Regions from separate parts of the Bacillus sp. WC2503 genome, predicted to be linked through region 1. Evidence: predicted binding sites of a transcription regulator. Region 1 holds the regulator's gene; the other holds the start of a gene.
What was found. The regulator LexA, encoded in region 1, represses DNA repair genes until DNA is damaged. The targets are predictions, from matches to a motif close to CGAACATATGTTCG.
Positions count from the first base shown of each region.

Region 2: the regulator LexA is predicted to act here: its motif matches at 1,266-1,279, upstream of ruvA (Holliday junction DNA helicase RuvA).

Region 1 covers NZ_JBQYMD010000001.1:2,906,032-2,909,665, reverse strand. Annotated here, with positions in the region: gene ACUN26_RS14835 (PadR family transcriptional regulator) at 139-462, shown strand; gene ACUN26_RS14830 (DUF1700 domain-containing protein) at 455-997, shown strand; gene ACUN26_RS14825 (DUF4097 family beta strand repeat-containing protein) at 998-1,801, shown strand; gene lexA (transcriptional repressor LexA) at 1,916-2,536, opposite strand; gene ACUN26_RS14815 (YneB family resolvase-like protein) at 2,678-3,334, shown strand; gene ACUN26_RS14810 (DUF896 domain-containing protein) at 3,380-3,619, shown strand.
Region 2 covers NZ_JBQYMD010000001.1:3,650,924-3,654,557, forward strand. Annotated here, with positions in the region: gene ruvB (Holliday junction branch migration DNA helicase RuvB) at 1-572, opposite strand, end outside; gene ruvA (Holliday junction DNA helicase RuvA) at 578-1,195, opposite strand; gene ACUN26_RS18740 (iron-hydroxamate ABC transporter substrate-binding protein) at 1,384-2,328, shown strand; gene ACUN26_RS18745 (BofC C-terminal domain-containing protein) at 2,340-2,870, opposite strand; gene ACUN26_RS18750 (hypothetical protein) at 3,304-3,634, shown strand, end outside.

The DNA of each region.
Region 1 (3,634 bases):
GGATTTTATTTGCGCGTTTTTAAAGTCAGTGAATACATATAAACAAGTACCTTGCAATAAATAGTACCAAGTGGTATATTATGGATATATCTAGTACCGTGTATTGAACAGTACTAAACTAAGAAAGGAGGATTACATTTGAACGTTCAGTTTAAAAAAGGTGTGTTAGAGCTATGTGTTTTGGCACTTGTGAAACGTAAAGATAGTTACGGTTATGAACTTGTACAGCAAATTTCAAATAAATTTTTAATATCGGAAGGTTCAGTATATCCATTATTACGTCGTTTAACGAAAGAGGGATATTTTCAAACGTATTTAAAAGAGTCCACGGAAGGACCGCCTCGTAAATATTATCAGCTAACAGAGCAAGGAGAGACGCAACTTCATTTGTTAGTAACAGAGTGGAGTGATTTTGCGAAAGGGGTACAAGAAATTATTGAAGGGGTGAATTGGGATGAATAAAGAACAATTCCTTAGAGAATTATCGAATCAGCTTAGAAAGTTACCGGAAGAAGAGAGGAAAGATATTTTATTTGATTATGAAGAGCACTTTCAGTTTGGGATAGAAGAAGGGAAAACTGAATTAGAAATAATAAAAGGACTTGGTTCTCCTAAAGTAATTGCAAAAGAATTACTTGCGATGTATCGTTTCGATGAAATGAAAAAAGATCCATCGACTTCAAATGTTACAAGAGCTGTCATGGCGGCGATTGGACTTAGTTTATTTAATTTTATTATCGTGTTAGGCCCTTTAGTTGCAATTATCGGTTTTATATTTTCTTTTTGGGTCGGTGGGATTGCTAGTGTAGTGACACCATTTTTCGTTATCGTAAAAGTATTTATGGGCACTTTTATATGGTTGGATCTTTTCGTTAGTATAACATTTGTTGGAGTAGGTTTGTTGTTATGTATGATAGCGTATTATAGTACGAAGTGGTTTAAAAGATTGTGCGTACGTTATGTGATATGGAACTTCAAAATGATAAAAGGGGAGTAGATGATGAAAAAAATATTGTTAGTAGCTATCGCTTGTATCATTATTGGAGTAATAGGGATTTCACAAACATATGAAAAAGCAGTACAAACTGCAGAAAAAGGCGATAAAGAAGACGTAATTAAAAACGAAACGTTAAAAAATATAGAAGTTAAGTTAGGTGCTGGGGATATTGTCGTCCAAAAATCTCCGGATGCCTCTTTTTATGTAAAGCAAACAGGAGATGTAAGTAAACAAGAAATTCGTATTACTGAAGATGGTGACACATTAAAAGTTATTGGGGAAAGAAAAAAAGATGTTTCGTTTGATTTTTCCTTTTACAATTTCGGATTTCAAACGTCTACATTGACTATATTTGTACCAGAACGTTCTTACCAAGAGATCAAAGTAAATTCAGCAGCTGGACAAATAGAAATAAGTGATGTGAAAAGTGACCGCGTAAATGTTGGAACGCTGGCAGGAGAAGTGGATTTGAAGTATGTAACAGCTAAGAACGTAGAGGGATCTACAAAAGCTGGTGAGGTGAACTTTAAAAAGGTTATGGGGAAAGTAACAGCAAAAACGACTAGTGGGGATGTATATATTATGGATCATGATCCTAAGTATGATGTAGAGGCAAGCTCAACTGCTGGAGATGTAACTATTACTTTATCGGAAAAACCAAAAGATGCAGTAATAACTGGGCAAACTCCTGGTGGAGATGTGACAATTTTTAATGAGGAAAATAAAAACGTAACAATTGGTAATGGGAGTAAAAAGATTAGCGGCAAAACGGCTGCTGGAGATGTTACTATAGAAACACGTTAATAATAGATGAGAAGATAGATTCATTCGAGTTTTTTGGAATGAATTAAAATCTACCAATATATAAAAGAAGATAATTCCCTATATAAATAAGGGAATTATCTTCTTTTATTATTTTTAATGTAAATCACGATATACGCCAATTACTTTTCCAATAACTGACACTTGTTTTAAAATGATAGGTTCTAATGAAGAGTTTTCCGGCTGTAGACGGAAGTGGTCTTTTTCTTTATAGAAACGTTTAACAGTTGCTTCGTTATCCTCTGTTAAGGCAACGACAATTTCACCGTTGTATGCAGATTGTTGTTGGCGGACAACAACTAAATCTCCATCAAAGATACCAGCTTCAATCATGCTATCTCCAGAAATACGTAACATAAATACTTGATCTGATCCAGAAACGATACTAGCTGGAAGTGGGAAGTGCTCTTCTACACTTTCGACTGCTGTAATCGGTAAACCGGCAGTAACTTTTCCGACGATTGGAACTTGAATAACAGATTGTGTTTCTGTATCCATTCGGTCATCGCCTAAAATTTCGATTGCTCGTGGTTTTGTTGGATCGCGTCGGATATAGCCCTTTTCTTCTAGTCGTGATAAATGTCCGTGCACTGTAGAACTAGAAGCGAGGCCGACTGCTTGACCGATTTCACGTACGGAAGGTGGATATCCTTTTTCTTGTACTTTTAGCTTAATAAAGTCGAGAATGTCTTGCTGGCGTTTCGTTAACTTTTCCATGTTTTCTAACACCTCGTTTTCTTTCGTTTTTCTTATTAATAAGTATAACATGCGAAAAAACATTCTACAAACATAAGTTCGAACAAAAGGGAGATTTATGATACACTAGAGAGAAAATATAGCGAGAAAGAAGGGTTCAAAATGAATGCAATTGTTTATGCACGTGTGAGTACAACAAAAGAAGCACAAGAAACATCGTTATTGCGTCAAAAGGATGAATTATTGCATTTAGCTGAGCGCTATGAAATGAATGTGACAAAAGTGATTGAGGAACAGGCTAGTGGCTATACAATTGAACGTGATGGCATATTAGAAGTATTAGATACAATTCGAGATGAACAAGTTGATGCACTTCTAATACAAGATGAAACACGTCTTGGTAGAGGGAATGCGAAGATTGCGTTAATGCATTGTTTACATAAAGAGGGAATAAAAGTATATACACATACGCATAATGGTGAATTACAATTGTCGGATTCTGATTCGATGGTATTAGATATAATTAGTATTGTTGAAGAATATCAAAGAAAGATTCATAACTTGAAAATTAAACGTGGTATGCAACGCGCGGTAGAAAAAGGCTATCGGCCAGAAAATAATTTGAAAAATCGTCATTTAAGCGTAGGGCGAGAGAAAAAAGAAGTGCCAATTGAGGAAATTGTACGTTTGCGCAAGAGTGAACTCACTTTCGAAGAAATTGCGGCAACGCTTCGTGGATTTGGTCATAATGTTTCAAAAGCGACTGTACATCGTAGATACGTAGAGTATACAAAGCAATTGCTTGATAAAGAAGAGTAACTATTGTATGATAATAATCAGTTTTGATTAGAAGGGGGATTCGAGATGCTTAATCACGAACTCGTTGAACGCATTAACTTCTTAGCGAAAAAAGCAAAAGCTGAAGGTTTAACTGAAGAAGAACAACGTGAGCGTCAATCGCTACGAGAACAATATTTAAAAGGATTTCGTCAAAATATGTTAAACGAACTTAAAGGAATTAAAGTCGTTAACGAAGAAGGTACAGATGTTACACCAGCGAAATTAAAAGCTTTAAAAAAGCAAGATAATGCAAAATTAAATTAAAAGATGGGCGAAGCC
Region 2 (3,634 bases), 740 kb from region 1:
ACAATCGCAGAAAGCTGATCCACTGTATAATACTCTAATCTTGAAAGTACACCGAAACGGTCACGGAGCGGCGCTGATAATGCTCCGGCACGTGTTGTCGCTCCAACTAATGTAAATGGAGGTAAATCTAAACGTACAGACCGTGCTGACGGTCCTTTTCCAATTACGATATCAAGGCAAAAATCTTCCATCGCAGGATATAGTACTTCTTCAATTGATCTATGCAAACGATGAATTTCATCAATAAACAATACATCTCCAGGCTGAAGTGCTGTTAATACCGCTGCTAAATCTCCTGGTCTTTCAATTGCGGGACCTGACGTCGTTCGAATGTTAACACCCATTTCATTGGCAATAATATTCGCAAGCGTCGTTTTACCAAGTCCAGGTGGTCCATATAAAAGTACGTGATCTAACGTTTCTTCACGCATTTTCGCCGCTTCAATAAACACTTCTAAATTATGTTTCGCTTTATCTTGGCCAATATACTGACGGAGCGTCTGTGGCCGTAATGAATACTCTAAATCCGCATCTTCGTATCCAGATTCCCCTGAAAGGAGACGTTCGTCCATTATACTCACCTCTTACCATTTAGTAAAAGACTAAGTGCCTTTTTAATATATTGATCCGTCGTTAATGATTCTTTTAATAACTCTGGTACAACACGAGAAACTTCCCGTTCTGCATAACCAAGTGCACGCAGTGCTTCCAGTGCTTCATCAAGTTCAACTGAGGAACCTTTCTTCTCATCAAAACTTTCAACATCTGAGAACAAATCAACAAATGCATCTGGTACAACATCTGCTAGTTTTCCTTTTAAATCTAAAATCATTTGGCGCGCTGTTTTCTTTCCGACGCCCGGGAATTTCACTAAAAACTTCTCATCTTCATGTTCAATCGCTTGAACGACCTGTCCTGTTTGACCAGAAGCTAAAATCGCAAGAGCGCCTTTTGGCCCAATGCCAGACACACCTAACAATTTTGTAAATAATAAACGCTCTTCACGTGTTTTAAACCCGTAAAGTGCCATAATATCTTCTCTCACATAATGATATGTATAGACACGGATTTCTTGCTTACTTCTTTGAAATACATACGGATTTGGTGTGAAAATTTGGTACCCAATTCCATTATGGTCAATTACGACATATTCCGGTCCTACATACTCCACGTAACCTGTAACATATTCAAACAAAATACGATCTCTCCCTCTTAAATCATGTATTCCATTTTAACATATTTAATGATAGAAAAGCGAGACTACCCCAACAAATGTTCTCCGTTTAAAACTTCTGTTATTTTCCATTGACAGAAAAGATAAAGCACCTTAATATACAGGAGTCGATAATGATTATCAATACTAATTAAAGGGGTTACATCAGGATGAAACGTAAGTTATTTATTTTATTAACTATTATGCTAGTCGTTCTTTCTATCGTTGGCTGTTCTTCTCAAAAAGAAGCGTCAAAAGCAAAAGAACAACCGAAAACAAAAGTTGTGAAACACGCTAAAGGGGAAGCTACAATTCCAGTAAATCCAAAGAGAATTGTTGACTTATCTGGATCAACAGAAGAGTTATTACTTCTTGGACACAAACCTGTTGGTACAGCAAATACATATAAAGATAAAATCCAAAATCACTTAACAGACAAGCTAGATGGCGTAAAAGCAGTTGGCTGGTACTGGGCACCTAAAGTTGATTTAGAAGCTGTTACAGCTTTAAAACCGGACTTAATTATTTTAAATAATCGTCAATTAAAAATTTATGATCAATTAGAAAAGGTTGCACCGACTGTTGTTCTAGAAACAAACTTAGAAGACTGGCGCGGTAAGTTTAAAGAAGTAGGTAAACTATTTGATGAAGAAAAGAAAGCTGACAAATGGATTGCCGACTACGATAAAAAAGCAGACTCTTTATCTAAAAAAATTAAAGAAAAAACAAAAGATGAAAACTTTATGTTTGTCGCAGTTACACCACAAAACTTCCGTGTATACGGTAGCTTCGGATACGGTGACATCATCTTTAACGACTTAAAACTTCCAGCAACAAAAGGTACAGATTTAAAACAAACGATGGCGCAAGTATCATTAGAAGGGCTTGTTGCATTCCAACCTGATCAAATGTTTATTGTAAGCTTCGGCGGCGAGGCTGATAAAGTGTACGAAGACTATAAAAATAGTGCTGTTTGGAAAGACAATAAAGCAGTAAAAAACAATCACGTATATGAAGTATCGAATGAAATCTTCAATACGAAAGCATTCAATCCAATCGGAAAAGATATGCTAATTGATGAAATCGCAAAAGAAATTTTAGCTAAAAACAAGTAAGAAAAAGCAGCTCACCATGAGCTGCTTTTTTTCTTATTTTGCACTGCATATTGCTTCATTTTTTCAATCGTCTTCACAAAACTTTCTTTTGATTTTATACGAATACCACGTTTCAATTTCGCACGCTCATAACTCTCAAGTTTTTTCATATCAATTTGAAAGAAAGAATGAATCGCATTATCACTTTTTGGTACACCCTTGAAAATTTGTAATATCCCTTCCTCTGAAACACCAAAATAGCCGCTCGTCTTCAATAACGGAGAAATATCGTCCACTTTCTTTTGCAATACAATTTGTACATCATCACGATCAACGAGTTGCCATTCTTTATATTGCTGTAAAAACTTTTCTAAATCCGCTACTTTTTCTGTAAATATTTCTTCACTTACTTCTCCATCAACATACATACGCTCTAATAAAATTGTAACTTCAGATTCTTTTTCTGTTACTTCTGGTACTGGTCCTTCCGCCCTCACACTCGTTTCATAGGCTAAACAAAACATCATCACGAAAGCTTGCACTGCAATCAGTATCCATTTCATTTCCGTTCACCTCTTTTAGGCAAAATCAAACTTTCATTAGTAGTTTTGCCGAAAGTGGAGGTTTTATCCATATAAACAACCACATTACATTTCTCTCAAAAATAAAAAAATGCAGATAAGGTTTTATCCTTATCTGCATTAGCATTTGTTTTTATATAAAATGAAAGACGCCTGCAAGCAGGCGTCTTGATGCGTTTACGGCGAGAGACCAGGCGACCACATTCGCGTGTTTAGCACTTAAGCATATCTCTCGTCTTACGTAAATTAGCTCATCGCTTTGCTAATATAACATTAATAACGTATAAGTGCAACATTTTTATAACAAATATTTTATTTTCTCTTTCACCCAAACGAACTTTATGTAAATTATAAATTGATAAATATAATATATATATTACGATTAATGTAACAGCGAAATCATAATAAACAGGAGATGGATATTGTGAAAAAAATAAAGGATGAACGTCTCATTCTGAAAACATTAAAAAACATACGTATTGCCTTTCTTTTTCAATCACTTGGTATAATTGGCATTTTAGGCTATATCGGATTCACTGAAGGAATGGATCAAATTACGAAATCTCCATTATGGTTATTATTTATCCTTACAAGTATCGTACTTAGTTATTTACAGTTAAGCGTTTCTATCGATGTAGAAGAAGGCGAAAAGGATATAAAGTTAACTCCTTATTACAAAATTATTTTACGCTCTCTTATTGTAGGAACTATTATAGCCATTATTTATATCATTTTCAGTCCAGAAA